One region of the Streptomyces sp. NPDC023481 genome, then DNA from elsewhere that is predicted to be linked to it. Evidence: riboswitches for the same ligand, from Rfam matches in the RefSeq annotation. Region 1 holds a riboswitch; each other region holds the start of a gene.
The links. Region 1 has a riboswitch for cyclic di-AMP ahead of ACZ3ZD_RS32390 (M23 family metallopeptidase). Riboswitches for the same ligand answer to the same signal wherever they lie in the genome.
Positions count from the first base shown of each region.

Region 2: linked by a shared signal. The riboswitch ahead of ACZ3ZD_RS01810 (transglycosylase SLT domain-containing protein) and the one ahead of ACZ3ZD_RS32390 (M23 family metallopeptidase) in region 1 are both predicted to bind cyclic di-AMP.
Region 3: linked by a shared signal. The riboswitch ahead of ACZ3ZD_RS24655 (M23 family metallopeptidase) and the one ahead of ACZ3ZD_RS32390 (M23 family metallopeptidase) in region 1 are both predicted to bind cyclic di-AMP.
Region 4: linked by a shared signal. The riboswitch ahead of ACZ3ZD_RS23185 (transglycosylase family protein) and the one ahead of ACZ3ZD_RS32390 (M23 family metallopeptidase) in region 1 are both predicted to bind cyclic di-AMP.

Region 1 is NZ_JBVHJE010000021.1:18,472-25,440, forward strand. Features, by position in the region: gene lhgO (L-2-hydroxyglutarate oxidase) at 1-238, shown strand, start outside; gene trmB (tRNA (guanosine(46)-N7)-methyltransferase TrmB) at 334-1,170, shown strand; gene ACZ3ZD_RS32380 (PrsW family intramembrane metalloprotease) at 1,213-2,508, shown strand; gene ACZ3ZD_RS32385 (aldo/keto reductase) at 2,669-3,613, opposite strand; gene ACZ3ZD_RS32390 (M23 family metallopeptidase) at 3,696-4,733, opposite strand; cyclic di-AMP (ydaO/yuaA leader) riboswitch at 4,743-4,909, opposite strand; gene ACZ3ZD_RS32395 (PP2C family protein-serine/threonine phosphatase) at 5,040-6,218, opposite strand; tRNA gene ACZ3ZD_RS32400 (tRNA-Met) at 6,343-6,416, shown strand; gene ACZ3ZD_RS32405 (dihydrofolate reductase family protein) at 6,499-6,969, opposite strand, start outside.
Region 2 is NZ_JBVHJE010000001.1:376,487-383,455, forward strand. Features, by position in the region: gene ACZ3ZD_RS01790 (GntR family transcriptional regulator) at 1-554, opposite strand, end outside; gene ACZ3ZD_RS01795 (M56 family metallopeptidase) at 688-1,626, opposite strand; gene fahA (fumarylacetoacetase) at 1,928-3,145, opposite strand; gene ACZ3ZD_RS01805 (HAD family hydrolase) at 3,496-4,308, shown strand; gene ACZ3ZD_RS01810 (transglycosylase SLT domain-containing protein) at 4,467-4,955, opposite strand; cyclic di-AMP (ydaO/yuaA leader) riboswitch at 4,961-5,140, opposite strand; gene ACZ3ZD_RS01815 (polyprenyl synthetase family protein) at 5,663-6,673, shown strand; gene ACZ3ZD_RS01820 (LolA family protein) at 6,927-6,969, shown strand, end outside.
Region 3 is NZ_JBVHJE010000013.1:128,773-135,741, reverse strand. Features, by position in the region: gene ACZ3ZD_RS24665 (M16 family metallopeptidase) at 1-1,129, shown strand, start outside; gene ACZ3ZD_RS24660 (M16 family metallopeptidase) at 1,126-2,514, shown strand; cyclic di-AMP (ydaO/yuaA leader) riboswitch at 2,724-2,886, shown strand; gene ACZ3ZD_RS24655 (M23 family metallopeptidase) at 2,899-3,654, shown strand; gene ACZ3ZD_RS24650 (GntR family transcriptional regulator) at 3,853-4,539, shown strand; gene ACZ3ZD_RS24645 (HPr family phosphocarrier protein) at 4,714-4,995, opposite strand; gene ACZ3ZD_RS24640 (bifunctional acetate--CoA ligase family protein/GNAT family N-acetyltransferase) at 5,174-6,969, shown strand, end outside.
Region 4 is NZ_JBVHJE010000012.1:93,054-100,022, forward strand. Features, by position in the region: gene eno (phosphopyruvate hydratase) at 1-447, opposite strand, end outside; gene ACZ3ZD_RS23185 (transglycosylase family protein) at 747-1,451, opposite strand; cyclic di-AMP (ydaO/yuaA leader) riboswitch at 1,456-1,632, opposite strand; gene ACZ3ZD_RS23190 (transglycosylase family protein) at 1,819-2,904, opposite strand; gene ACZ3ZD_RS23195 (cytochrome P450 family protein) at 3,072-4,340, opposite strand; gene ACZ3ZD_RS23200 (nucleoside triphosphate pyrophosphohydrolase) at 4,482-5,495, opposite strand; gene ACZ3ZD_RS23205 (SurA N-terminal domain-containing protein) at 5,599-6,249, opposite strand; gene ACZ3ZD_RS23210 (DUF6183 family protein) at 6,566-6,969, opposite strand, start outside.

The DNA of each region.
Region 1 (6,969 bases):
GGAGGCCGTGCGCAGGCTCCTGCCCGGCGTGGAGGCCGAGGACCTGGTACGCGCCCCGGCCGGAGTCCGCGCGCAGGCGGTCCTGCGCGACGGCACGCTGGTGGACGACTTCCTGATCCGGGAGGGCCCCCGCACGGTCCACGTCCTCAACGCCCCGTCCCCGGCGGCGACGGCATCCCTGCCGATCGGCCGGGAGATCGGACAGCGAGCCCTGAAGATGCTCACCGCGACCGACTGAGCGGCCATCGACGCGCAGGCACGGGGGGTGCTTGCGGCGGTCGGCGAGGCCGCCGGGTCGGTGATCGGGGCGGGCGCCGTAAAATCGGGACTATTGTGGCTGACTCCCTTGATACCCCCGACGCCCCGCTCTCGGCGCCCCACGCCCCCGGTGTCCCCGTCCGGCACACCCGGGCCAAGGGTGAGCCGCGCTTTCCCGACGGGCCCAAGGCGGATCCCGCCGGGTCGCACTTCGAGCGGCGGATCCGCAGCTTCCAGCCGCGGCGGAGCCGGGTGACGGCCGGGCAGGCCGACGCGTTGCAGCGGCTGTGGCCCACGTGGGGCCTGGACATCGACGGGCAGCGGGTGATCGACCTCGGCGAGCTGTTCGGGAACGACCACCCGGTGGTCCTGGAGATCGGCTTCGGGATGGGCGAGGCCACCGCGCGGATGGCCGCGGCCGACCCGGACACCAACATCCTGGCCGTCGACGTGCACACCCCGGGCCAGGGCAATCTGCTGAACCTCGCCGACCAGCAGCGCCTGTCCAACGTCCGGGTGGGCAACGGCGACGCGATCATCCTGCTCCGGGAGATGCTCCGCCCGGACGCGCTGGACGGACTGCGCGTCTACTTCCCCGATCCCTGGCCCAAGAAGCGCCACCACAAGCGCCGGCTCATCCAGCCCGAGTTCCTCACCCTTGCCGCGACCCGGCTGCGGCCCGGCGCGATCGTGCACTGCGCGACCGACTGGGAGCCGTACGCCGAGCAGATGCTGGACGTGCTCACCGCGCACCCCGACTTCGAGAACACCCGCCCGGACGGCGGCTTCGCACCGCGCCCCGACTTCCGGCCGCTGACCCGTTTCGAGGGGCAGGGACTGGACAAGGGACATGTGGTGAGCGACCTGTTGTTCCGGCGCGTCCCGCACCGCACCGCCGAGCAGGACCGGTAATCCGCTCCAGCCCCTCGTCCCGCCACCGTTAGGGTCGATGCCGTGGCCACCAGTCCTCCGTTTCCGCCGTACCCCCCGCGCCCCGGCGACGGCGCGCTGCGCCACCCGCACTGGTGGCAGCGCAGGTGGGTGCGGTACGGGGCACTGAGTTCCCTGCTGGCCCTGTCCGGCCTGGTCATCCTCGCGCTCGTGCGGCGGCAGACCGGCACGGAGGGCTTCCTCGTCGGGCTCGGGCTGGCCGTGCTGCCCGTGCCCTGGCTGCTGGCCGCCTTCCGGTGGCTGGACCGGGTGCAGCCGGGCCCGTGGCGGAACCTGGTGTTCTCCTTCGCCTGGGGAGCCTGTGCGGCGGCGCTGATAGCCATCGTGGCCAACAGCTTCGCGACCAAGTGGATAGCCACCTCGACCGCGGACCCGGCCAGCGCCGACACGCTCGGCGCCACGGTGATAGCCCCGATCGTGGAGGAGTCCGCGAAGGCCGCCGCCGTGCTGCTGGTCTTCCTCTTCCGCCGGCGCGACTTCACCGGGATCGTGGACGGAGTGGTGATCGCGGGGGTCACCGCCACCGGCTTCGCGTTCACCGAGAACATCCTCTACCTCGGTACGGCCTTCGGGACCGACCAGCTCACCGGCGGCCGCGGCATCGCCTCCGTCACCGCCGCCACCTTCTTCGTGCGCATCGTGATGTCCCCGTTCGCGCACCCCCTGTTCACCGTGCTCACCGGCATCGGTTTCGGCGTCGCCGCGCTGTCCGCCGAGCGGCAGCATCTGCGGCGGGCCCTGCTGCCGGTCTGCGGCCTGCTCCTCGCGATGGGCATGCACGCCTTCTGGAACGGCTCCTCCACCTTCGGCGAGTACGGCTTCTTCGCCGTCTACGGCGCCTTCATGGTGCCCGCGTTCGGGCTGCTCACCTGGCTGGCGGTCTTCACCCGGCAGCGGGAGCTGCGCACCGTGCGGGCGGAGCTGCCGGCGTATGTACTGGCCGGCTGGCTGGGCCCGGCCGAGCCGTTCGCGCTCGGGTCGATGCGGGCCCGGCGGATGGCCCGGGACCACGCCCGCCACCACCACGGGCGCCCGGCGGCGCGGGAGGTCGCCCGGTACGAGGCGTACGCCACGGCGCTGGCCTTCCTGCGGCAGCGGGGCCGGGCGGGGAAGGCCGGCGCCGACTTCGTCGTACGGGAGCGGGAGCTGCTGGACGAGCTGTGGAAGCGCAGGCAGGTGGCCCGGCCGGCCCTGGAGTACGCGAGCCGGGCCTCCGTACCGGCGCCGGCGTACCGGGGTGCGGCGCCGTACGGGTATCCGGCGGTGCCGTACGCCGCGTACAACCCCTACCGGACGTGAGCGACCGCCGGGGCCGACGAGCGCCCGGCCCCGCCGGACCGGGCGGACCGGACAGGCAGGGCGGCCAGGGCCAGGCCCTCTCTCTCGGATCTCGCCGGCGTCGCGGGGCGCCGGAAGCACCGCCACCCGAAGCCGGCCCGGTCCGAGGGAAAGGACCTAGCTAGGCGGAGGCCTCCGTCAGCCGGGTCAGCTCGGTGTCCGTCAGCTTCAGGTCCGCCACCCCCACCAGCGCGGGCAGCTGTTCCACCGTCCGTGCGGAGGCGATCGGGGCCGTGATCGACGGCTGGGCGGCGAGCCAGGCCAGGGCCACGGTGGCGACCGGGGCCTCGTGGGCCGCGGCGACCTCGTCCAGGGCCGCGAGGACCCTCTGGCCGCGCTCGGTGCCGAGGTACTTCTCGGCACCGCCGGCGCGGGCGCTGTCGACGGTCGTACCGGGCCGGTACTTGCCGGTGAGGAAGCCCGAGGCGAGGGAGAAGTACGGGACGCCGGCCAGGCCCTCGCGGACGGCGAGGTCCTGCAGCGGGCCCTCGTAGGTGTCCCGGGAGACCAGGTTGTAGTGCGGCTGGAGGGCGACGTAGCGGGCGAGGCCCTCGCGGTCGGAGAACTCCAGGGATGCCCTGAGGCGCTCGGCGGTGATGTTGGAGGCGGCGATGTGCCGGACCTTGCCGGCCTTCACCAGCTCGTCCAGCGTGCCGATGATCTCCTCGACCGGCACCTCGGGATCGTCGTAGTGGGTGTAGTAGAGGTCGATGTAGTCGGTGTCCAGGCGGCGCAGGGAGGCGTCGGCCGCGGCCTTGATGTTGGCGGCGGACAGCCCCCGGTACCGCGGGTGCTGGCTGACCTTGGTGGCGATGACGACATCGGAGCGGTTGTCGCGGGCCTTGACCCACTTGCCGATGATCGTCTCCGACTCGCCGCCCTGGTTGCCCTCGACCCAGGCGGAGTAGGCGTCGGCGGTGTCGATGAAGTTGCCGCCGGCCGCCGTGTAGGCGTCGAGGACGGCGAAGGAGGTCTGTTCGTCCGCGGTCCAGCCGAAGACGTTGCCGCCCAGGGAGAGCGGGAAGACCTGGAGGTCGGAAGTGCCCAGTTGGCGAAGTGACGTCATACGACATGTCAACGCCGGCGGCAGAAGATCGCATTCCGCCGCCGGCGCCGAAATTCGCAAAGCCCCCCGCGGAGCGCGGGTGTCAGGGGGTGAGGCCCTTGCCGTGCAGCCACGCCATGGGGTCGATCGCGCCGGGCTGGCCGCCCGGGTGGACCTCCAGGTGCAGGTGCGGGCCGGTGACGTTGCCGGTGGCGCCGACGCGGCCGATGACCTCGCCGGTGGAGACCTTCTGGCCGGCCTTGACGTTGATCGAGGACTGGTGGCAGAACCACAGCTCGGTGCCGTCGTCCAGGGTGAGGATCGTGCGGTAGCCGTAGGAACCGGCCCAGCCCGCCTCGGTGATCGTGCCGCCGTGGATGGCCTTGATCAGGGTGCCGGTGGGAGCGGCGAAGTCGAGGCCGGTGTGGTGGCCGGAGGACCACATCGAGCCGGCCTGGCCGAAGGTCGAGGTGATCGTGTACGCGGAGGTCGGCAGCGTGTACTGCTTGGCCAGCCGGGCCAGCCGGGCCTCCTCGGCCTTCTTCTCGGCGGCGGCCTCCGCCTTCTCCTTGGCCGCGGCGGCCTGGGCGGCGGCCTCCTTCTCGGCCTGGGCGGCGGCGTCGGCGGACTGCCGGTGGGCGGCGGCGAGCGCGGCGGCGGTGGCCTTGCTCTCGGCCTGGCCCTGCTGATGCTCGGCCTGGGCCATGATCCGGTTGCGCAGCGCCTCGCCCGCGTCGGTGCCGTCCTCGCCGTCGGCGGTGGCCACGGCGACGCCGCTGAGCGTGGCGGTGGCGGCCTCGGCCGGCTGGGAGCCGTCGGAGCCGTGCGCGAAGAGGGAGCCGACGGAGGGCAGGTCCGGCAGGGAGAGGGAGACCGGTGGCTTGCCGGTGTTGGCGCTGGCCATGCCGCCCGCGCCGACCGCGGCGATGACGCCGACGCCGAGGACGGTGGAGCTGCGCGCGAAGCCGCCGCGCTGCTTGGCGACGCGGTGCCGGCCACGGACCGGGGTGACGGACTCCTCGGTCGGATTCCACTCCTCCCAGGGGCCCTCCGCGGCACGGTAGGAGCCGTACCCGAAGGTCTCGGTCTCGCGCTCGGCCGGTATGAACGGGGCTTCTGGGGCAGGCCGGTTGGACGCCACGCGGGCGCGCTCCTTTCCTTCCGCCGCCTACCGGGTTAGCTGACGGGTTCGGAGCAGGAAGGTCTCCTACGCGCGTATAACCGGCGTGACCTGCACGAGTTCACGGCGGTATCCGCGTGATTCACCCCAAGGTGGTGGTTCCCCGGTTCCCTTGCGGGATTCGGCGCGTGCGCACGGAGCCGCCTCTGGTGACGGCTGGGACGACCGCGCTGCGTTATCGAACGTTAATAGACTTGCGAGTCACTTTCCAAGCCGTTCGCCTTGATCATTAACGTTTTGTCGGGCCGGGCCTTTCGGTGGGAACCGTCATGGCCGTCGGACGGCGAGCAGCGCCATGTCATCGGTCAGGTCACCGCCGCAGTGCCGGCGCACGTCCGCGGCGAGCCGGCCGAGCAGCGCGGCCGGCCCGGGGAAGACGCGTCCGGCGAGCCGCCGCCCGGGGTCGAAGAACCGGCCGTGGGCGTCCCGGGCCTCGGAGAGGCCGTCGGTGTGGAAGAGCAAGGTGGCGCCGCCCGGGAAGCGGGCCTCGGTGGCCCGGTCCGGCCACCGGCCCAGGTCGGCCATGCCGAGCGGCAGCGCGGGCTCGGCGGGAGCCAGGGTGCACAACGTGCCGTCGGCGTGCAGCAGCAGCGGCGGCGGATGGCCGCGGTTGACGATCCGTACCACCCCGTCGTCGTGCGGGAGTTCGGCGAGGACCGCGGTGGTGAACCCCTCGAAGGCGTCGATGCCGTCCCGCCGGGTGCCCTCGCGGGCCAGCGCCCGCTCCAGCCGCTCGGCCACCCGCTCCAGCGTGGTCTCCTGCTCGGCCGCCTCCCGGAACGCGCCGATCACCACGGCCACGGCGGCCACCGCGCCCATGCCCTTGCCGCGCACGTCCCCGACGACCAGCCGGACGCCGTGCGGGCTGTCCTGCACCGCGTACAGGTCGCCGCCGATGAACGCGTCCTGGCGGGCCGCTTCGTAGCAGGCGGCGATCTCGAAGCCGCCGATCCGCGCGGCGGGCTCCGGCAGTACGGCCCGCTGGGCGGCCTCGGCGATCTCCCGGGCGGAGGCGAGCCGCCGGTCGCCGCGCCGGACCACCCGGTTGATGGCGGCGGCGAGCAGGGCGACCGTGGCCACGGTGACCACGTCGGTGACGGTGCCCACGGTCGGGTGGGCACCGGCGTCGGTGTGCACGGCGTAGGCGGCGGCGAGGGAGGCGAGGCCGGCGAGGACGGTGGTGCGCAGCGCGGACAGGGGCGCGGCGACCAGCGGGGCGGCGGTGAAGAACGGGACCGGGGTGAAGTCGTCCGGGGTGAGCAGGCCGTACAGGACCCCGCAGCCGACGAGGAGCGCGGGCAGCGCGCGGGCCACACCGCGCGGCCTCGGGCGGCGGGCCCGCGCCGGCGCGGGCCCGCCGCCGAGCCCCGGGTCGGGTACGGGGTCGCCGGGGAGCCGGCCGCCCGCCCTGGCGTACGGGCTCTCCTCCACCTTTCCAGGGCGCACCGCGTGTCTCCCACATGTCCGACGTACCTCCAGGTTTCCGGGCCCCGGGACACCGGGCGACCCCGGTGGACCGAAAGGGGTGTGCGAGCGGTCCCGCGCATGGCGTACACTGGAGTCACAACGACGCGGGGTGGAGCAGCTCGGTAGCTCGCTGGGCTCATAACCCAGAGGTCGCAGGTTCAAATCCTGTCCCCGCTACTGAAACCCAGGGCCCGGAATCCCAAGGATTCCGGGCCCTGGGTGTTTTCCCGCCCGTCCGCCGGGGCGGACGGGCGGGCGCTCACAGCACGTGCGCGTTCGGCGCCTTCGCGAGCTCCTCCAGTTCGGGGAGTACGACCACCCGCGCACCCCCGGCCGCGAGCACCCCCGTCCCGTCGGCCGCGTGCACGAACGTGTCGGGTTCCCGCCACGCGGTGACGACCCTCCGCACCCCCGCCCGCAGGATCAGCTCCGCACAGGGCGCCGGCCGGGACGCGCGCCGGGCGCAGGGCTCCAGGCTGCTGTACACCGTGGCACCGGGCAGCCGTGCGTCACCCGGGGCGATCTTCGCGAGCGCCGCCTCCTCCGCGTGGACCACCGGATCGGCGCCCTCCCGGGAGTGGCCCCGGGCCAGCTCCGTACCGTCGGCGGCGACGACCACCGCGCCGACGCTGAACGCCGTCCGCGACGGCGGGCACTGCGCGGCCAGCTCGCAGGCGGTGCGCAGCCAGTGGCGGTCCGCGGCGGTGGGCCGCGCGCCGGTGCCGGGGGC
Region 2 (6,969 bases), on a different contig from region 1:
TCGCTGTTCTCCAGGTCGGCGCCGAGCAGGGCGGTGCCGATGTCGAGCGGGATGTAGGTGAGGTCGAGGGAGAGCGGGAGGCCATTCAGGCGGCGCAGGCGTTCGATGTACAGGACGTCGGTGCCGGCCGGGACGCGGAGTCGTTCGGCCACGGGGGCGGGCGCGGGGGCGGGGCCCATGGTGCGGACCTCGTTGGTGACGCGGCCGTGTTCGCGGAGGGTTTCCGCGAGGCCCATCAGGCGGTCGAGCCCGTGTGGGTACTTGCGGGCGACGACGACGGTGCCGACTCCCGGCAGCCGGTCCACCAGGCCCTCGGCCCGGAGCAGGTCCAGGGCCTGGCGGACGGTGTTGCGGGAGGCGCGGTAGTCGGTGGCGAGGATGGATTCGTGGGGGAGGGTGCCGTCCTGGAAGGCGCCGGTGAGGATCTGGCGGCGCAGCAGGTCGGCGAGCTGCCGGGCCCGGTCCGCACGCAGCCGGCGCCGTGCGCGGTGGGCGGCGACGGTGCTCGCGGCGCCCTGCCCGGCATGGTCTCGGGGGCGGTCGGTGGGTGGCATGGCTGGAACCATACCCACGCGGTAGGAAATGGCGTGTTGCTGGAGTGTTGCGCCAGTTCCGGCCGCCCGGCGGAAGCCGCTGAGCTGGGTGTTTTCGATCGGTGCGGCAAGATCTGCCACCGCGCGGGGCCGGTCAGGACAGTGCCGTCAGCCCCGGCGCGAAGGTGATCAGCAGGGGCAGCAACGGCACCAGCGCGGCCACTGTCGACGTCAGGGCCCGGTGCCGGCGCAGCAACCGTGGCGGCGGCTCCAGCAGGCGGTCGACGCGCTCGCCCAGGAGGCGGCGACTGGAGTCGCAGGACAGGACGCCCCGATGCTGGTTCAGCTCGATCAGAGCGAGGGCCGTGGTGAGGTGCCCGCAGCGCCGGGACGCCGTGTCGTCGGCGGCCAGCTCGACCAGGCGGTGCGTCTGGTCGCAGAAGTGGGCGAAGAGCGGTACGCGCGGGAAGCCTGTGGCGAGCGCGGTGGACAGGTGCAGCAGCCAGTCGTGGTGGGCGCGGGCGTGTCCGCGCTCGTGGGTGAGGACGGCGTCCAGCTGGAGGTCGGTGAGGCGGTGCAGTGCGCCGGTGGTGACGACCAGTTGCGGCGGGTGGCCCGGCATCCACCAGGCGTCCGGGTACTCATCCTCGAGTACCAGCATCGGTCCGCGTGCCGCGGGCAGCCCGGCCGGCAGTTCGGGGGCGCGTTCGCGCAGGTGCGCCCGGGCCTGACCACGGCTGCGACGGGCCTCGACGAGTTCCCGGGCCAGCATCGCCGTCGTCCAGGCGGCCCCGCAGGCCAGCAACATGGTGAGGACCGCGGCCCACACCGGCGCGGTGGACAGGTCGTACGCGGCGGTCACGGAGGGCGGCGCGGGCGCGAACACGCGGTCGCGGACGGTGTGGAAGACGGCCGCCGCGCCCAGCACCAGTGCGGTCAGGCAGCACAGCAGGACGGTGGCGACCAGGCACTGCCACACCCACAGCGCCACCACGGGGTCCCGCTCGGGCCAGGCGGCACGGGTCAGCGCGCGCGGCGCCGGTACGGCGGCCGTCAGGGCGACGACGCTCAGCAGGAGCAGGCAGACGGTCATGCCGGGGCTCCGGTTCCTGGTCGGAGAGGTGTGCGGATATCGGTGGTGCCGGGCACGCGTCACGCGGTGGCGGCTCTCGCGTGGTGCGTGTCCCCGTCAGTATGACGAAGACCGGCGCCCCGAGTCAGGTATCGGAGCCGATCCGCCGGACCGGGGCGAACGTTTGGCCGCGGGCCGCACAGCGGCGCGGACGTCGGCCCCCTAACGGGCGGTCGCCCGGAACCGGCCGGGGCGTCCGCACGGCCTGGCCCGTTCGGCGGCGCGGCGGGCCTGGGAGGCTTCGCACCCCCCGGGCCGCGGGTCACCCTGCCACGACCCGTCCGTTCACCTCGCCCAGCCCCACGCGGCGCCCGTCCGGGCCGGGGGCCCATGCCGACAGCGTGACCACGTCCCCGTCCTCCAGGAACGTGCGCTTGCCGTCGGGGAGTTCGAGGGGGTCGCGGCCGTTCCAGGTCAGTTCCAGCAGCGAGCCGCGCTGTCCTTCGGCCGGGCCGCTGACCGTGCCCGAGCCGTACAGGTCGCCCGTGCGCAGCGAGGCGCCGTTCACCGTCATGTGGGCGAGTTGCTGGGCGGCGGTCCAGTACATGGTGGAGAACGGCGGCTCGGAGACAACGTGGCCGTTGATCGCGACGGAGATGTGCAGGTCGTAGCCGCCGGGCTGCACGTCGGGAGCCTCGTCGTCCAGGTAGGGCAGCAGCGGGTGGGTGCGCTCGGGGGGCGCCACGCGCGCGTGCTCCAGCGCTTCCAGCGGGGTGATCCACGCCGACACGGAGGTCGCGAAGGACTTGCCGAGGAACGGGCCGAGAGGGACGTACTCCCAGGCCTGGATGTCCCGCGCGGACCAGTCGTTCAGCAGGCAGAGCCCGAAGACGTGCTCCCGGAAGTCGCCGAGCGCGACCGGGCCGCCCAGCCGGGACGGCACGCCCACGACGAAGCCGACTTCTGCCTCGATGTCCAGCCGGACCGACGGGCCGAAGACGGGCGCGGGGTCACCCGGGCCCTTGCGCTGCCCGGAGGGTCGTACGACGTCCGTGCCGGAGACGACGACGGTGCCGGAGCGGCCGTGGTAACCGATCGGCAGGTGCTTCCAGTTGGGGGTGAGGGAGTCCTCGGCGTCCGGGCGGAAGATCTGGCCGACGTTGCGGGCGTGGTTCTCCGAGGCGTAGAAGTCGACGTAGTCGGCGACCTCGAAGGGCAGGTGCAGGTTCACCTCGGACAGCGGGTGGAACAGCGGCTCGACGGCCTCGCGGCGCGCCGGGTCCGTGACCCAGGAGGTGACGGCACGCCGTACGTCCGACCAGGTGGCGCGGCCGGCGGCCAGCAGCGGGTTGAGGGTGGGCCGGGCGAGCAGCGCCTGGTGGGGCGAGCCGAGCGCGGCGGCCGCGGCGCCCGCGTCGAGGACGTGGTCCCCGAGCCGGACGCCGATCCTCCGCTCCGTGCTGCCGGAGGGCGAGAACACGCCATAGGGGAGGTTGTGCGGGCCGAAGGGGTCGCCCTCGGGGACGTCGAAGGGGGGCATGGGGTGCTGCCTCACTCTCATCCGGGCCATGCATGGCACTGCGTTCCATGTGGTCGGGCCACACGTTACGGCCCACCCGCATGTCTTGGGCAGTGCCTCACGCGGTGCCCACGGCTGCCACAGGTGAGCCGGGGCGCCACGGTGGGGCCGCCGTCCCCGCACGCACGCGCGTGACGGATGAGGCAAGGGGACGGCGGGCAGGAGCGGCCCGCCGACCGCGCACGCGGGGGTGGCCTGCCATCCATCCACGCGCGCGCGTGACATGGGGCGCGTGACGAGGGGCGTGGCAGCACGCAAGTGCGTGGAACGGAGGATGAGTCGGCGGGGCGCGGTGTCCGTATTCTCTGATCATGGCACCCACCCCGGCATACGGACTGATCGCCACCGACCTGGACGGGACGTTGCTGCGCGGCGACGACACCGTCTCCGACCGGTCGCTGGCCGCGCTCGCGCGGGTGGCGCGGGCCGGTGCCCGGCACCTGGTGGTGACGGGCCGCCCAGCGCCGCGGGTACGGCCGCTGCTCGCGGACCTCGGCTGCACGGGGCTCGCGGTGTGCGGGCAGGGAGCGCAGGTCTACGACGCCGGGAGCGACCGCCTGCTGTGGTCGGTGAGGCTGGACCGGGAGCTGGCCGAGACCGCGCTCGGCAAGATCGAGGCGGAGGTGGGGCCGGTCTGCGCGGCGGTCGACCAGGACGGCGTCGACGGGCTCACGCTGATCGAGCCCGGCTACCGGATGCCCCACCCGACGCTGCCCGCGGTGCGCGTCGGCCGGCGCGACGACCTGTGGGCGGAGCCCATCAGCAAGGTGCTGCTGCGGCACGCCATCCTGTCCGACGACGAGTTGGCGGCGGTGGCGCGCGCGGCGGTGGGCTCGCTGGCGACGGTCACCATGTCGGGCCCGGGCACCGTGGAGCTCCAGCCGAGCGGGGTGACGAAGGCGACCGGTCTGGCGCTGGCCGCCGGGCGGCTGGGGGTCGGCGCCGACCGTGCCCTCGCCTTCGGTGACATGCCCAACGACATCCCCATGTTCCACTGGGCCGCGCGCGGTGTCGCCATGGCCGGCGCGCACCCCGAACTGAAGGCGGTGGCCGACGAGATCACCTTGTCGAACGAGGACGACGGCATCGCCGTCGTCCTCGAACGACTCTTCCCGCCCGACTGACCGGGAAGTCGACCCGGCCGGGGGGCCGACCGACTGACCGGCATATCAGTAGCGCCGGCCGCGGCTCCGGCCCCGAGTCGGCCCGGCTCCGGCCTCGAGTCGGCCCGACTGCGACCCTGAGCTGGCCCGGCTGCGGCCCTGAGCCGGCCCTGAGCCGGTCAGTACGCGCTGAACACGTTGTCGATCGACCCGTACCGCGCGGCCGCGTAGTTGCAGGCGGCGGTGATGTTCGCGACCGGGTCGTAGATGTTGAACGAGGTTCCGGCCACGTGGTACGCGTTGAACGTGGGGTCGATGACCTGGAGCAGGCCCTTGGACGGGATGCCCTTGGCGGCGTTGGAGTCCCAGAGGTTGATGGCGTTCGGGTTGCCCGAGGACTCGCGGATGATGTTGCGGTAGATGCCGTTGTAGGTGCCCGGGATGCCCTTCTGGGCCATGATCGCGAGCGACTCGCGGATCCAGCCGTCCAGGGTGTTCGGGTAGCCGGCGGTGGTGGTGGCGGCCGTCGCGGTGGTGCTGGGGGCCGCGGCGGCGCTGGTCGCGCCGATGAGCGGCAGGGCGAGTACGGCGGCACCGGCGCCGGCGGCGGTGACGGCGCGGACGAGACGGCCGGTGCGGGTGCGGCGGGGCTGAGCGGCAGCAGGCATGGCGGTGTTCCTCTCCGGCGCCTGCGAGGTGAGCTGTCGGGTTCGGGCTGGGAGGTGCCCGGCCGTGCCCTGGAAGAGGCACGGCTTCACCCCGAGCCGTTCCGGTGCGGCGTGTGCCGTCCGGTCCGGCGACTTACCTGGGTCCCCCGCTCCTGCCGTACGAATGAGTTCGTCGATGGGTTACGCGGGCGGCGGCAGGATTCGGCGTCCGCCCGACGGCCCGGAACGTATGCGAGAGCACATGTCGGAAACAAGGGCCGGATTCATACAACGTGCGATTTGACCTTGATCGATGTCGTATGAGGCGCTTGATCCTTTGCGGTTGCCAATCCTCAACTCGCCGACAGGACAAGGGCTCGCAGGGGCTTTTGAGGGTGGGTCGGGCAGGTGGCCGGAGTGAGCCATTTCACGAACTGGCAAACTACTTCAAATCAGACATGAGGGATTAGGGGGATTGGGGCGGGAAGTCGGAGTGGTGGGGTATGGAGAGGTTGCGCCATAGCGCCCGAATTACTGGGAAAGCTGTAAATTTCCGTTCTTATTGTGTGATCGTCGTCATGCCGATCATGATCCGGTACCGCCCGGGCTGGACCGGTGGGCGCTATCGGTGATCGAACAGGGACCGGATACGCTGACTTGAGTGATGGCAGCGACCTATCGACAAACCGTGTAATCGCCAGCAGACACCAGCAGACAGGAGACCCCTCGTGACCGTCGTCGGGCCGTTCGGGCTGAGCGTGCGGGACCAGGCTCTGGAAGCCGATGTCCAGGCCGGATTGGCGGCTGTCGAGGAAGGCTTGCTCGAAGCCACCAAGAGCGAGGTCCCGTTCATCACGGAGGCCGCGCAGCACCTCGTGCGGGCCGGGGGGAAGCGTTTCCGGCCACTTCTGGTGATGCTCGCGGCCCAGTTCGGCGATCCGTACGCGCCCGGTGTCGTGCCCTCGGCCGTGGTCGTGGAGCTGACCCATCTGGCCACGCTGTACCACGACGACGTCATGGACGAGGCGGCCGTGCGGCGGGGTGTGGACAGCGCCAACACCCGCTGGGGCAACTCCGTCGCGGTCCTCACCGGCGACTTCCTGTTCGCCCGCGCCTCCCAGATCCTCGCCGACCTCGGCCCCGAGGCGGTCCGGGTGCAGGCGCTGGCGTTCGAGCGGCTGGTCACCGGCCAGATCCTGGAGACCGCGGGCCCCTCCGACGGGCGCGACCCGGTCGATCACTACCTGGACGTGCTCGGCGGCAAGACGGGCTCCCTGGTGGCCGTCTCGTGCCGGTTCGGCGCGATGATGTCCGGCGCCGACGAGACGGTCGTCGACACGCTCACCCAGTACGGCGAACGGCTCGGGGTCGCCTTCCAGCTCGCCGACGACGTCCTGGACATCGCCTCCGACTCCCACGAGTCCGGCAAGACCCCGGGCACCGACCTGCGCGAGGGCATCCCCACCCTGCCGGTGCTCCGGCTGCGCGAGCGCGCCGCCCGGCTGGGCCGGCCCGAGGACGTCGCGCTGTGCGAGCTGCTCGACTCCGACCTGAGCGACGATGCCCGGCACGCCGAGGCGCTGGCCGCGCTGCGCGCGCACCCCGCGCTGGAGCAGGCCCGCCGGGACACCGTGCGGTACGCGGAGGAGGCGCGGGCCGCACTCGCACCGCTGCGCGCGTGCGACGCCAAGGCGGCCCTGATGGAGCTGTGCGACGCGGTCGTGCACCGCGCCGGCTGACCCGGCCGGCCCCGTACGGGCCGCCGCGCCCGGCGTGACCCCTACGGGTCGGGTGGAGATACCACCGTCGCGTGTCATACCGGAGGCGTACACGGAGTTGCCTCCGTGGGCTGACGATTCCTCACGGCCGATTTGGTCAGATGGTCATCACGGAAATCACCACTCCTCACCGATTCGGGTGAGAATGGCGGCTCAGGTGGACCAGCGGACCAACGTGAGGACAGCCGCCGCCGACGACGGAGGTAAGGCACACATGGCACCGTACGAATCCGACGACGCAATGGACGCCGCGCGGG
Region 3 (6,969 bases), on a different contig from region 1:
CTCGCTCAACGGCACCACCAGCTTCGAGCGCACCAACTACTTCGAGACCATGCCCGCCCACCAGCTGGAGCTGGCGCTCTGGCTGGAGGCCGACCGCATGGGCTCCCTGCTGGCCGCCCTGGACGACGAGTCCATGGAGAACCAGCGGGACGTCGTCAAGAACGAGCGCCGCCAGCGCTACGACAACGTGCCGTACGGCACGGCCTTCGAGAGGCTGACCGCGCTCTCCTACCCCGAGGGCCACCCCTACCACCACACGCCGATCGGCTCCATGGCGGACCTGGACGCGGCCACCCTGGAGGACGCCCGCGCGTTCTTCCGCACCTACTACGCGCCGAACAACGCGGTGCTCTCCGTGGTCGGCGACATCGACCCCGAGCAGACCCTCGCCTGGGTCGAGAAGTACTTCGGCTCCATCGCCTCCCACGACGGCAAGCCCGCGCCCCGGGACGGCTCCCTGCCCGACGTCATCGGCGAGCAGAAGCGCGAGGTCGTCGTGGAGGAGGTCCCCGCGCGCGCCCTGATGGCCGCCTACCGGCTCCCGCACGACGGCACGCGCGCGTGCGACGCGGCCGACCTCGCCCTGACCATTCTCGGCGGCGGCGAGTCCTCCCGCCTGTACAACCGGCTGGTGCGCCGGGACCGTACGGCCGTCGCGGCCGGCTTCGGCCTGCTGCGCCTGGCCGGCGCGCCCTCCATGGGCTGGCTGGACGTGAAGACCTCGGGTGACGTCGAGGTGCCGGTCATCGAGACCGCCATCGACGAGGAGCTGGCCCGGTTCGCCGCGGAGGGCCCCACGCCCGAGGAGATGGAGCGCGCCCAGGCGCAGCTGGAGCGCGAGTGGCTGGACCGGCTCGGCACGGTCGCCGGCCGTGCCGACGAACTGTGCCGGTTCGCGGTCCTGTTCGGCGACCCTCAGCTCGCCCTGACCGCCGTCCAGCGCGTCCTGGAGGTCACCCCGCAGGAGGTCCAGGAGGTCGCCAAGGCCCGCCTGCGGCCCGACAACCGCGCGGTGCTCGTCTACGAGCCGAAGTCCCCGCAGGCCGTGGAGGACGCCGACATCCCCGGGGACCCGGAGCAGGAAGCCACCGTAGAGGCCGGCAACGAGAACGAGGAGACGGCCAAGTGACCGAACTCGCCACCATGGACTTCCACCCCCGGCCGCAGCCCGGCGAGGCCCGGCCCTGGGCGTTCCCGGCTCCCGAGCGCACCGCGCTCGACAACGGCCTGACCGTGCTGCGCTGCCACCGTCCCGGCCAGCAGGTCGTCGCCGTGGAGGTGCTGCTGGACGCGCCGCTGGACGCCGAGCCGGCCGGCCTGGACGGCGTCGCCACGATCATGGCGCGGGCCTTCTCGGAGGGCACCGACAAGCATTCCGCCGAGGAGTTCGCCGCCGAGCTGGAGCGCGCGGGCGCCACCCTGGACGCGCACGCAGACCACCCCGGCGTCCGGCTCAGCCTGGAGGTCCCGGCCTCCCGCCTGGCCAAGGGCCTCGGTCTGCTCGCCGACGCCCTGCGCGCGCCCGCCTTCGCCGAGAGCGAGGTCGAACGGCTGGTCCGCAACCGCCTGGACGAGATCCCGCACGAACTGGCCAACCCCTCCCGCCGGGCCGCCAAGGAACTCTCCAAGGAGCTGTTCCCGGCGACCTCCCGCATGTCCCGGCCGCGCCAGGGCACCGAGGAGACGGTCGAGAAGATCGACGCGGCGGCCGTACGCGCCTTCTACGACCGCCATGTGCGGCCCGGCACGGCCACCGTGGTCGTCGTCGGCGACCTGACCGGCGTCGACCTGGACGGCCTGCTCGGCGACACCCTGGGCGCCTGGACCGGCACCCCGGGCGAGCCCCGGCCGGTGCCGCCGGTGACCGCCGACGACACCGGGCGCGTGGTCATCGTGGACCGGCCCGGCGCCGTCCAGACGCAGCTGCTCATCGGCCGGATCGGCCCCGACCGGCACGACCGCGTGTGGCCCGCCCAGGTGCTCGGCACGTACTGCCTCGGCGGCACCCTCACCTCCCGCCTGGACCGCGTCCTGCGCGAGGAGAAGGGCTACACCTACGGCGTGCGCTCCTTCGGACAGGTCCTCAGGTCCGCGCCGGACGGCACGGGCGCGGCGATGCTCGCCATCAGCGGCTCGGTGGACACGCCGAACACCGGCCCGGCGCTGGACGACCTGTGGAAGGTGCTGCGGACCGTCGCGGCGGAGGGCCTGACCGACGCCGAGCGGGACGTCGCCGTGCAGAACCTCGTCGGCGTGGCGCCGCTGAAGTACGAGACCGCGGCGGCCGTCGCGAGCACGCTGGCCGACCAGGTCGAGCAGCACCTGCCCGACGACTTCCAGGCGACGCTGTACCGGCAGCTGGCCGCCACGGGAACGGTGGAGGCCACCGCGGCCGTCGTGAACGCCTTCCCGGTGGACCGCCTGGTGACCGTCCTCGTCGGTGACGCGGCCGCCATCAAGGCGCCGGTGGAGGCGCTCGGCATCGGTGAAGTGACCGTGGTGGCGGCCGAGTAACGGCACGCGCGCGCAGGGCCCTGGCAACGCGTCGGTCGTCAGGGCCCTGTTGTTCCACTCGCTCCCTCAGATGCCCGTTTTGGGGCGGAGGTTGCCTGTCTGCCCTGTGGGATGCGCTACAAAAGGCCGCTTCCGTTTGAGGACGGGGAGCGGGCCGCCGTAGCGTCATCCGGGCTGTTCGTCAGGCAGTGCGCCGCGCCCGCGGCACCGGACAGTCATCGCCGAGTCCCCGTACGGCGCGAGCCAGGGGAGCCGGGGACCCACGCAGTCCCTGGGGTGAATCGGGCGCCCGCGCGCGAGTGGGGGAGCCCGTAGGAGACCTTCCTGCTCCGAACCCGTCAGCTAACCCGGTAGGCGAGAGGGAAGGAAAGGACCAGCCACTTCATGGCGTTCATGTGCGCCACCGGGAAGCACCGCAAGCCCGGCCGGGTCAAGCGGACCACCGCTCAGGCGGCCGGTATCGCGGCCCTCACCACCACCGGCGTGATCGGCACCCTCGCCGCCTCCCCGGCGCTCGCCGCCGAGAACCCCACGGAGCAGACCGGGCTCGTCCCCGTCCTCGCCGTGACCCAGGACGTTCCCGAGCAGATCGACGCGCAGGCCGCCGCCCAGCAGCAGGCCGCCGAGCTGAAGGCGGCCGAGGAGGCCGCGGCGAAGGCCGCCGCCAAGCGGGCCGCGGAGGTGCGCGCGGCCAAGGCCCGTGCCGCCCGCGAGGCCGAGCGCAAGCTGCTGAACACCTTCGTCGCCCCCGTCGCGCACTCGTACGTCTCCACGGGCTACCAGGCCAGCAGCTCCCTGTGGTCCTCCGGTTCGCACACCGGCATCGACTTCCACGCCGCCAGCGGCACGGCCGTCCACGCGGTGGGCTCCGGCACGGTCGTCTCCACCGGCTGGGGAGGCGCGTACGGCAACCAGATCGTGATTCGCATGGCCGACGGCATGTACACGCAGTACGGGCACCTGTCGTCCATCGGGGTCACGGTGGGCCAGAAGGTCGTCCCGGGCCAGCAGATCGGCCTGTCCGGCGCCACCGGCAACGTCACCGGGCCGCACCTGCACTTCGAGGCGCGGACCACTCCCGAGTACGGCTCCGACGTCGACCCGGTCGCCTATCTCCGCCAGCACGGCGTGAACGTCTGACACCCCGCGCACGACCGTCCGAAGCCCCGGCTCACCGAGCCGGGGCTTTCGTCGTTTTTCGCGGTGTCCGCCTGATTCGCTGACCAAAAAATATCCCTGGATCCGGGACCGCCGTCGGAAATTCCGGCCTATTGCAATAGAGTCACGGAACACGCGTCCATCGTCGGCGTTTCACGGGGATTAAGGCGGAGGTCGGTCATGCGTATTCCGGCGCACTCGGTGTGTACCGCTGTCCGGGACGACATCGTCGCGGGTGTCCACGCGCGCGGCAGCCGCCTCACCGAGGAGGTACTGGCCCGCCGGTACGGCGTCTCGCGCGTCCCCGTGCGTGAGGCCCTGCGCACCCTGGAGGCCGAGGGTTTCGTGGTGACGCGCCGGCACGCGGGCGCGTGCGTGGCCGAGCCGACCGAGGAGGAGGCCGCCGACCTGCTGGAGATGCGGATGCTGCTGGAGCCGCTGGGCGCCGCCCGGGCCGCCCAGCGCCGCACCGAGGCCCATCTGAAGGTGCTGCGCGGCCTGGTCCGGCTGGGCCAGGAACGGGCCAGGAGGGGCGGCAGCGAGGACCTTCGCTCGCTGGGCGGCTGGTTCCACGAGACGCTCGCCCAGGCCTCCGGCAGCCCCTCGCTGACCGCGATGCTCACCCAGCTGCGGCACAAGATCGCCTGGATGTACACGGTGGAGGCGCCGGTCAGCCCGATGGAGTCCTGGACGGAGCACGGCGCCATCGTGGACGCGGTGGCGCGCGGCGACGCCGAGCGCGCGCGGGCCCTCACCACGCTGCACGCCGAGCGCGCGACCGGCGCGCACCGGCTGCGGTTTTCCGGCGGCGCGGAGCGTGTGAGGACTTCGCAACGAGCCGTAAACATGTCGGGCCGACGGCATTAACACGGGGGCCGTATACAAAGAGGAGTTATTCGGGGCGGGGTCTTTTCCGCTGCCCGAATTAACGGCGCGGTAATTCGGCGGGTGGCTTTTCCGGTGGGAAAGCCACCCCGCACACGCCGAAGCCGCGCCACCCGAAAAGGCGGCGCGGCTCCGGCGCTTCTGTGCGGTGCTCGCTCAGACGGTCTCGGGCAGCTCCTCCAGGCCCTCGGAGACCAGCTTGGCCAGCCGGTCGAGTGCGGCGTCCGCACCCTCGGCGTCGGAGGCGAGGACGATCTCCTCGCCGCCCTGGGCGCCCAGGCCCAGAACGGCGAGCATGGAGGCCGCGTTGACGGGGTTGCCCCCGGCCTTGGCGATCGTCACCGGGACGCCTGCGGCCGTGGCGGCTCGGACGAAGATGGAGGCGGGGCGGGCGTGGAGGCCCTCGGCCCAGCCGACGTTGACGCGGCGCTCAGCCATGTGTTGCTGCCCTTCGGTGTTCAGGGTTGTCTAGACCAGTTTCCCATATCGTGAAGCGTGCCCGGAGGGGACGTGCGTCCCGCTCCGGTGTGGGGCCGGACCGCGGCCTCGGTCCGGCTTGTCGTCCTCCACAGACTGCCTCGCTCCGTTGTCGTACGCGAGCCGTACTCTGGGGCTCATGCAGACCTCGGCGGACCGGCAGGACCGGCACCACTACCCCGCCCACTGGGAGGCGGACGTGGTGCTGCGTGACGGGGGCACCGCACGCATCCGGCCCATCACCGTTGATGACGCCGACCGCCTGGTCAGTTTCTACGAGCAGGTCTCGGACGAGTCGAAGTACTACCGCTTCTTCGCGCCGTACCCACGGCTCTCCGCCAAGGACGTCCACCGCTTCACGCACCACGACTTTGTGGACCGGGTGGGACTCGCGGCCACCATCGGCGGCGAGTTCATCGCCACCGTACGCTATGACCGCATCGGCACCGACGGCATGCCCGCCTCCGCGCCCGCCGACGAGGCCGAGGTCGCCTTCCTGGTCCAGGACGCCCACCAGGGCCGCGGAGTGGCCTCCGCCCTGCTGGAGCACATCGCGGCCGTGGCGCGCGAGCGGGGCATCCGCCGCTTCGCCGCCGAGGTGCTGCCCGCCAACACCAAGATGATCAAGGTGTTCACGGACGCCGGCTACACCCAGAAGCGCAGCTTCGAGGACGGCGTCGTCCGCCTGGGGTTCGACCTCGAACCCACCGACCGCTCCCTCGCCGTGCAGCGCGCGCGGGAGCAGCGCGCCGAGGCCCGCTCGGTACGGCGGCTCCTCGCGCCCGGCTCGGTCGCGGTCGTCGGCGTCGGCCGCGCCCCCGGCGGAGTGGGCCGCGGCGTCCTCGGCAACCTCCGCGACGCGGGCTACGCGGGCGGTCTGTACGCCGTGAACAAGCTCTTCCCGGAGGACCTCACGCAGCTCGACGGGGTGCCCGCGCACCGCTCGGTGCGGGACATCGGCGGCCCCGTGGACCTCGCCGTCGTCGCCGTGCCGGCCGAGCAGGTGCCCGCCGTGGTCGCCGAGTGCGGCGAACACGGCGTCCAGGGGCTGGTCGTGCTCTCGGCCGGGTACGCCGAGAGCGGCCCCGAGGGGCGCGAGCGGCAGCGGGCCCTCGTGCGCGCCGCGCGCGCGTACGGCATGCGGATCATCGGCCCGAACGCCTTCGGGGTCATCAACACCGCCCCGGACGTCCGGCTGAACGCCTCGCTGGCCCCCGAGATGCCCCGCCCCGGCCGCATCGGCATGTTCGCCCAGTCCGGCGCCATCGGCATCGCCCTGCTGTCCCGGCTGCACCGGCGCGGCGGAGGCGTCACCGGGGTCACCGGCGTCTCCACCTTCGTCTCCGCCGGCAACCGCGCGGACGTCTCCGGCAACGACGTCCTGCAGTACTGGTACGACGACCCCGAGACCGACGTCGTCCTCATGTACCTGGAGTCCATCGGCAACCCCCGCAAGTTCAACCGCCTCGCCCGGCGCACGGCGGCCGCCAAGCCCCTGGTGGTCGTCCAGGGGACCGGCACGGCACCGCAGGGCCACGCGGTCCGGGCCACCCGGCTGCCGTACGCGACCGTCTCCGCGCTGCTGCGGCAGGCCGGCGTGATCCGGGTCGACACCATCACCGAGCTGGTCGACGCGGGGCTGCTGCTCGCGCGCCAGCCCCTGCCCGCGGGCCCGCGCGTGGCCATCCTCGGCAACTCCGAGTCGCTGGGCGTGCTGACGTACGACCGCTGTCTGGCCGAGGGGCTGCGGCCGGCCCGGCCCGTGGACCTGACGACCGGGGCGACGGCGGAGGACTTCCACCGGGCGCTCGCCGCCGCGCTGGCCGACGGCACGAACGACGCCGTCGTCGTCACGGCGATCCCCGCGATCGGGGAGGGCTCGCCGGGGGACGCCGAACTGGCCCAGGCACTGCGGTCGGCCGCGGCGGCGGTGCC
Region 4 (6,969 bases), on a different contig from region 1:
CATCATCGGCACCGGCAGCAGGTGCGCGTTCGGGCCGCCCAGGTAGCGGAACAGCGGCAGGTCGCTGGCCTCGGAGGCGGCGTGGGCGACGGCGAGCGAGACGCCGAGGATGGCGTTGGCGCCGAGGGAGCCCTTGTTGTCGGTGGCGTCCAGGTCGAACATGGCCTGGTCGATCAGGCGCTGCTCGGTGGCGTCGTAGCCGACCAGCTCCGGGCCGATCTGCTCGATGACGGCGAGGACGGCCTTCTCGACGCCCTTGCCCTGGTAGCGGTTCGGGTCACCGTCGCGCAGCTCGATGGCCTCGAAGGCGCCGGTCGAGGCGCCGGACGGGACGGCGGCACGACCCGTGCTGCCGTCGTCGAGGCCGACCTCGACCTCGACCGTGGGGTTGCCTCGGGAGTCCAGGATTTCCCGGGCTACGACGACGTCGATGGACGGCACGAGCATCTCCTTCTTGGATGTGACGCTGGAAGTGCGGGGCTGGTGTGCCTTGCGCCTAGAGCCTAACCGTCCCGGGCGCGTCGGCCACCGACCGACCGTCCCGTGGACAAGGCGACGGTACCTTTTGTTTCTCGTCGAAACAAAGGGTTCGGGGACTGGGACGTGAAAAACCCCGCCCGGTGCGTACGGGGGAACACGCACCGGGCGGGGTGCCCGTGGGGGCCGGGGGGGAGTGGCCCGCACAGGGGTCTTCAGTGGGGCCCGCGCGGAAGGGCGGGCCCCGTGGTCCGGCCGGCGGCCGGGTGTCACTTCAGGTGCAGCTGCTGACCGGGGTAGATCAGGTTGGCGTCCTCGACGATGTCCTTGTTCAGCTCGAACAGCTTCTCCCAGCCGCCCTGCACGTGGTGCGCCTGGGCGATGGAGCTGAGCGTGTCACCGGTGACGACCTTGTACTCGCCGTCGCCCTTCTTGACCTTCTTGCCGGTCGGGGTGGTGACGGTCTTGCTCTTGCCCGCGCTCGGGGCCGGGCGCTCGGCGGAGCGGGAGGCGGCCTGGTCGTCGGTGGAGCGGCTGGTGGTACCGGCCGAGGTCGAGGGGGTGCTCGGAGCCGGGTTGCTCGGGGCCGGGGCGCTGTCGGTGGCACCGGACAGGCCCGTGCCGCAGACCGGCCAGGCACCCTTGCCCTGCGCGGCCAGGACCTTCTCGGCGACCGCGATCTGCTGCGACTTGCTCGCCTTGTCGGCGGTGCCGGCGTACTGCGTGCCGCCGTACGCGGCCCAGGTGGAGGCGGAGAACTGCAGACCGCCGTAGTAACCGTTGCCGGTGTTGATGGACCAGTTGCCACCGGACTCGCACTGGGCGACCTGGTCCCACTCGGAGGAGGTGGCGGCGGAGGCGTTGCCGGCCGCCATCAGCGGGGCGGCGACGGCGACACCGGTGACACCGGCGAGCGCGACGGCGCGGACGGCCTTGGACGGACGGCGGTGCTTGCCCTTGCCGGAAAACAGCATGGAAGGATCCCCTCACCGACGCCTGCGAGGTGAGCTGTCGGGTTCGGGCCGGTTGAGTTGCCCGGCCGCGCTCCCGCTCTCGCGGTCTGCGCGGCTTCACCCCCAGCCGGTTCCGGCATCAACTGCCGGGCCCGGCGACTTACCTTGGGTCCCCCGCTCCTGCCTACGGCGCTTGACGCGACGACTGTTCCCGGGCAACCGCTGGCAGGATTCGGCGTTGCGACTGCCGGGGCTCGTGGTGACGAGCGGTCTCGACCGTAGACACGTGATCGACGGAATTTCAAAGACGATCAGGGCTTCTGAGACTCATCCCACACTTTCGCCAATTCGGACATCAGGGAGTAAAACGGGGCGTCAACTCCGGCTGTTACGCGCCCTTTTCACCCTCTACTTCCAGGGTCTGACCGGCGCTGATGTGGTTCGGGTCGGTGCCGATGGCCTTCTTGTTGGCGGAGTAGAGCGCGTGCCACCCGCCGTCGACCTCAAGGGAGTCGGCGATGGAGGCGAGGGTGTCGCCCTCGCGGACGGTGTACGTGTCCGTTTCGCGCGCCGCGTGCCGCCCGGAAGCGGCGGAGTCCTGACCGTTTGTCACGTTTTCGTCGGCGCTCGCCCCGCGGTGACGTCCGCCACTGAGGGCCCCGGTGTCGACCAGGCTCCAAGAACCGGCGGCCTGCTGGGGGTTGTCCGCGACGCCGCCGGTGCCCGGGGTGGCCGCGGGGGCGGACTCGTGCGAGTCGCCCGCGCTCGACGAGGTGGACTTGTCCGTCTTGGGGGTGTTGGTTCCCGTGGAGCCGGTGCCCGCGCCGGCGCCCTTGTCCGACTTCCCGCCCGGCGTGGTGGCCGTGCCCGACGAGGAACCGGCGCCCGAGCCGGAGTTGGCGTCGGAGCCGGCACCGGTGGAGGGTGACGAATCCGGCGTACCGGACGAGCCGGAGCCTTCGGTGGAGCCGGAGCCGCCGGAGGAGTCCGTGCTGCCGGAGCCGGAGTCACCGGACTTCTCGGTCGATCCGGACGAGTCACCCGAACCGCCGGTGCCACCGGAGCCACCGACACCCGTGTCGACGTCCACGGAGCCCGAGCCCGAGGTCAGCCCGGACAGCAGGGCGCAGGTGGCCCACGGGGTGGTGCCCTTGTCGGCGAGGATCTTCTCGGCGACGGCGATCTGCTGGTTGCGGCTGGCCTGGTCGGGGCTGGCCGCGTAGTCGCCGCCGCCGTAGCTGTTCCAGTCCTCCTGCGAGATCTGCAGGCCGCCGTAGTAGCCGTTGCCCGGGTTCGCGCTCCAGGAGCCGCCGCTCTCGCATTCGGCCACCTTGTCCCACGTGGTGCCGTCGGCCGCGTTGGCGCTCGCCGCGCCGAGGAGCGGGATGGCGATGGCGGAGCCGGTCACTCCGGCCGCGACGAGCAGGGCCGGGGCCTGGCGGGGGCGACGGTGTCGGCCGTTCCCGGAGAGCATGCAGAAGCCTTTCGAGCGACAGCAGGGGCAGCGCGGCGGGTGATGCCGCTCGCCACGCTGATGGGTGAACGTATAGGCATACGATCACTTGTCACAAGTTCATGCCGCAGAGATCACGTGAAGATCACAGAGTTGAATGTTCGTCATCTTCCCTCCACGACCCGTGGTCAGGCGGGGGGTGTGAACTCCACCGGCAGGGTGCGCAGGCCGCGCATGATGAGCCCGCCGCGCCAGCGCAGCTCCGCCGGATCCGCGGCGAGCCGCAGATCGGGCAGGCGGGTGAGCAGGGTGGCGAGCGCGGTCTGGCCCTCCAGGCGGGCGAGCGGCGCGCCGAGGCAGTAGTGGATGCCGTGCCCGTACCCGAGGTGCTGGTTGTCGCGGCGGGCGAGGTCCAGCACGTCCGGGTCGGCGAACCGCTCCGGGTCCCGGTCCGCGGCGGCGAGGACGACGAGCACCGGATCCCCCGGCGCGATGTCCTGCCCGCCGATGCTCAGCGGCTCGGTGGCGAACCGCCAGGTGGCCAGCTCCACCGGGCCGTCGTAGCGCAGCAGTTCCTCCACGCCGGTCTCCAGCAGGTCCCGCTCCCCGGCGGCCAGGGACCGCTCCAGCCGGCCGCGCTGCTCGGGGTGGGTGAGCAGGGCGTAGGTGCCGTTGCCGATGAGGTTCACCGTCGTCTCGAAGCCGGCGAACAGCAGGATGAAGGCCATGGCGGCGGCCTCGTTCTCGGTGAGGTGCTCGCCGTGGTCGGAGGCGCGGATGAGGCCGGAGATCAGGTCCTCGCCGGGCACCGGCTCGGCGGGCAGCGCCTCCCGCTTCCTGTGGATCAGCTCGCCGAGATAGCCGCGCATCTTCTTCACCGACCGGGCGACTCCGCCCCGGGGGCCGCCGCCGTGCCGGATCATCATGCCCGCCCAGTCCCGGAAGTCGTCCTGGTCCTCGCGCGGGACGCCGAGCAGGTCGCAGATGGCGTAGATGGGCAGCGGGAAGGCGAACTCGTGGATGAGGTCGGCCGAGCCGCTCTGCGCGAACCGGTCGATGAGCTGGTCGGTCAGCTCCTGCACCCGGGGCGCGAACTCGGCGACCCGGCGGGGCGTGAACGCCTTGCTGACCAGCCTTCTCAGCCGGGTGTGGTCCGGCGGATCGATGTTCAGCAGGTGCGTCATCAGCTCGGCCTTGCGCTCACCCGGAATGCCGGTCTTGCCCTTGGCGTGCGCCGGCTCGTCGTGATGCGCCGGGTTCTTGCTCAGCCGCTGGTCGGCCAGCGCCTGCCGGGCGTCGGCGTACCGGGTCACCAGCCACGCCTCCACCCCGCTCGGCAACCGCGTCCGCCGCACCGGCTCGTGCTCGCGCAGCCAGGCGTAGGCGGGATACGGATCGGCGGCGAACTCCCAGGTGAAGAGGGCGGGGGCGGTCGGGGGGCCGGGCTCGTTGGTCACTTGTCGACGGTATCCGGCATCGGCTTCCTCCCCGAACCCCAGGCTCTGCTGCGGCAGCCCCATCCGGTACACCGCCGCCGGGTCCCGGTTCCCGCCCGCTTTCCGGGCCCGAGCGGCCTGACGCCCGCAGGGCAGCCGCGCTCACTCCGTCCCGGTCGTCCCTTCGCGTTCCGCGGCCCGTATCGCGTCCCGGTATGCCCGGGCCGCCGCGCGGAGTGCCGCCTCCGGGTCGACGCCGTGGGCCTCGGCGCGCACCGCCAGCGTCAGCAGCTCGTAGCCGACGCCCTCACCCCGGGGCAGGGGGACGTCCAGGCCGGCCTTGCGGGTGCGCGAGGCGAGCTTGGCGGCGAGGGCCAGGCCGGGCTGGCCGAGCGGGACGCCCTCGGTGACGGAGGTGCGCTGCTTCTCCTCGGCCTTGGCGCGCAGCCAGTGCTCCTCGACGTCCTCGGGGGTCTCGGCCCGCTCTTCGCCGAAGACGTGCGGGTGCCGGTGGATGAGCTTGGCGACGATGCCGCCGGCGACGTCGTCGACGGAGAACGGCGCGTCCGGGTCCTCCTCGGCGATCCGGGAGTGGAAGACGACCTGGAGGAGGACGTCGCCCAGCTCCTCGCGCAGTTCCTCGCGGTCGCCGGCCTCGATCGCCTCGACCAGTTCGTACGCCTCCTCGATGCCGTACCTGGCCAGGCCCTCGTGGGTCTGCCGGGAGGACCAGGGGCATTCGACGCGGATGCGGTCCATGACCTGGACGAGGTCCAGCAGGCGGGCGCCGGGCAGGTCGTAGGAGGCGGGGAGCAGCTCCAGCTCCGGCATGGCGATCCGGCCGGAGCCGGCCAGCCGGGCGAGGCCGTCGGTGAGCGCCGGCTCGCCCTCGCCCGTCGCCACGACCACCACCGTGCGCCCGCCGGCGCAGGCGTCGACCAGCTCCTCGGCGGTGGGGGACGCCTGCGCCACCGCTATCCCGGCCTCCCGGAGGTACGGCAGCTGCGGATGGGCGCCGTCCGCGCACAGCACGGTGTCGGCGGTGCGCAGCGCCTGCCAGGCGGGCCAGGACAGCAGGCCGGGGGCGACGCGGTGGCTGGTGGTCAGCAGGACGATGCGGCCGGGGGCGGTTTCGGGGCTGAGCCCGGGGGCGGGTTCTGGGCTGATTCCGTTCACGAACCGAACGTAACCCACGGCCCGGGCGAGCGGATCACGTTGTCCACAGGGGCGACGGGGTCGTGTGATCGTATGACCGAAGCAGCCTTGTCCCCCGCCGCGCCTACGTCGTGGCCGGCTCCCCGCCCGCCGTCGTGACCTCCCGGACCCACGGTGTCCCGGCGTCCACCCGGCTGCTCTTCTGGACGTCCCAGGAGCCGTAGCGCGGGTTGAGGTCGATGTGGAGCTCCGTCGAGGCCTTGGACAGGGCCTTCCAGAAGGCGGGCTGACTGGTGTCCGTGCCGAGCCTCTTGGCGAGCTTCTGCGCCTCCAGTTGCAGGCGCAGGTTGTCGTCGAGGCGGGCCGGGGCGATGCCGTACTTCTGCAGCCAGGCCGTCTCCAGGCCCTTGCTGCCGCCGGCCTGCCGCTCCAGGTCCCCGCGCATCTGCTGGATCTCCATGCGGGTGACCGTGACGCCCTGGTCCTGCGCGGCACGGTGCAGCACCCGGTCGAGCACCATGTTGTGCAGGGTGTCGCGGGTCAGGCCGCTGGTGGAGGAGACGACCTGCTGGTACTGCGCCTGGTCCGGCACCGCGGCCCGCTGGGCCCTGCGGACCTCGGCGACCCGGCCCTCCAGCTGGGCGACGGTGATCCGCTGTCCGCCGACGACGGCCGCGGCGCCCGGGTGCGCCTCGTTTCCGCAGGCGGTCAGCAGGGGTGCCGCGGCGGCGATCGCGGCGGTGAGGACGAGCGCGGTGCGACGGCGGCGGTGCAAGGAAACCTCCAGGGGAGATTGTGCGACGGAGCACAAAGTCTTGCGGTGATCGATGGTAGGCAGTGGGCAGGCCGCGGCCAACCCATTCGACCAACGATTCGCGCGTGCTTCGGGCACCGCCGCGCCGCCCGAGAACCCACGGGACCCGCCCCGGGCCGTCCGCCTGTCCGCCTGCCCGCCTGTCCGCTGTCCGCTGTCCGCGCACCTGTCCCAGCCACCGCAGGGTCCGTGGGTCGTACCGGACCTCGTACCAGGCCGTTGCCGCACCGACCACTCGGCGGCAGCCGGAGCAGCAGAACACCGGACAGGGACCTGTTCAGTCGGTGTCCGTCGCGGCCAGCACCGCCAGCCGTCGACGTTCCGGAGAGACCGCGGCCGCGCCGATGTCCCAGGCCACCTGCTCGAACCACTTGGTGTCGGCGCTGAAGCGGTACCAGGTGCACGCCCGGGCACGCGTCTCGACCGCCTCCGCGGGGTCGCTCTCCGCGACACCGGAGAGGCGGGCCAGGGACTGCCACGCGGCCAGCCGGCCGTAGGCACCGCGGGCGCCGGAGTTGTAGGCCCCTCCAGTGGAGGCGGCGGCGAAAAGCACCCGCCACGTCTGATCAGGCGGACAGGCTGCGACCGAGAACCTGGTCTTCTTCCCCGCGCCCTTCAGGCACTCGAGCCCCAGTGCCGGCAACAGGCTCGGTACCGACTCGTCCTCCAGAGGATCTGCCA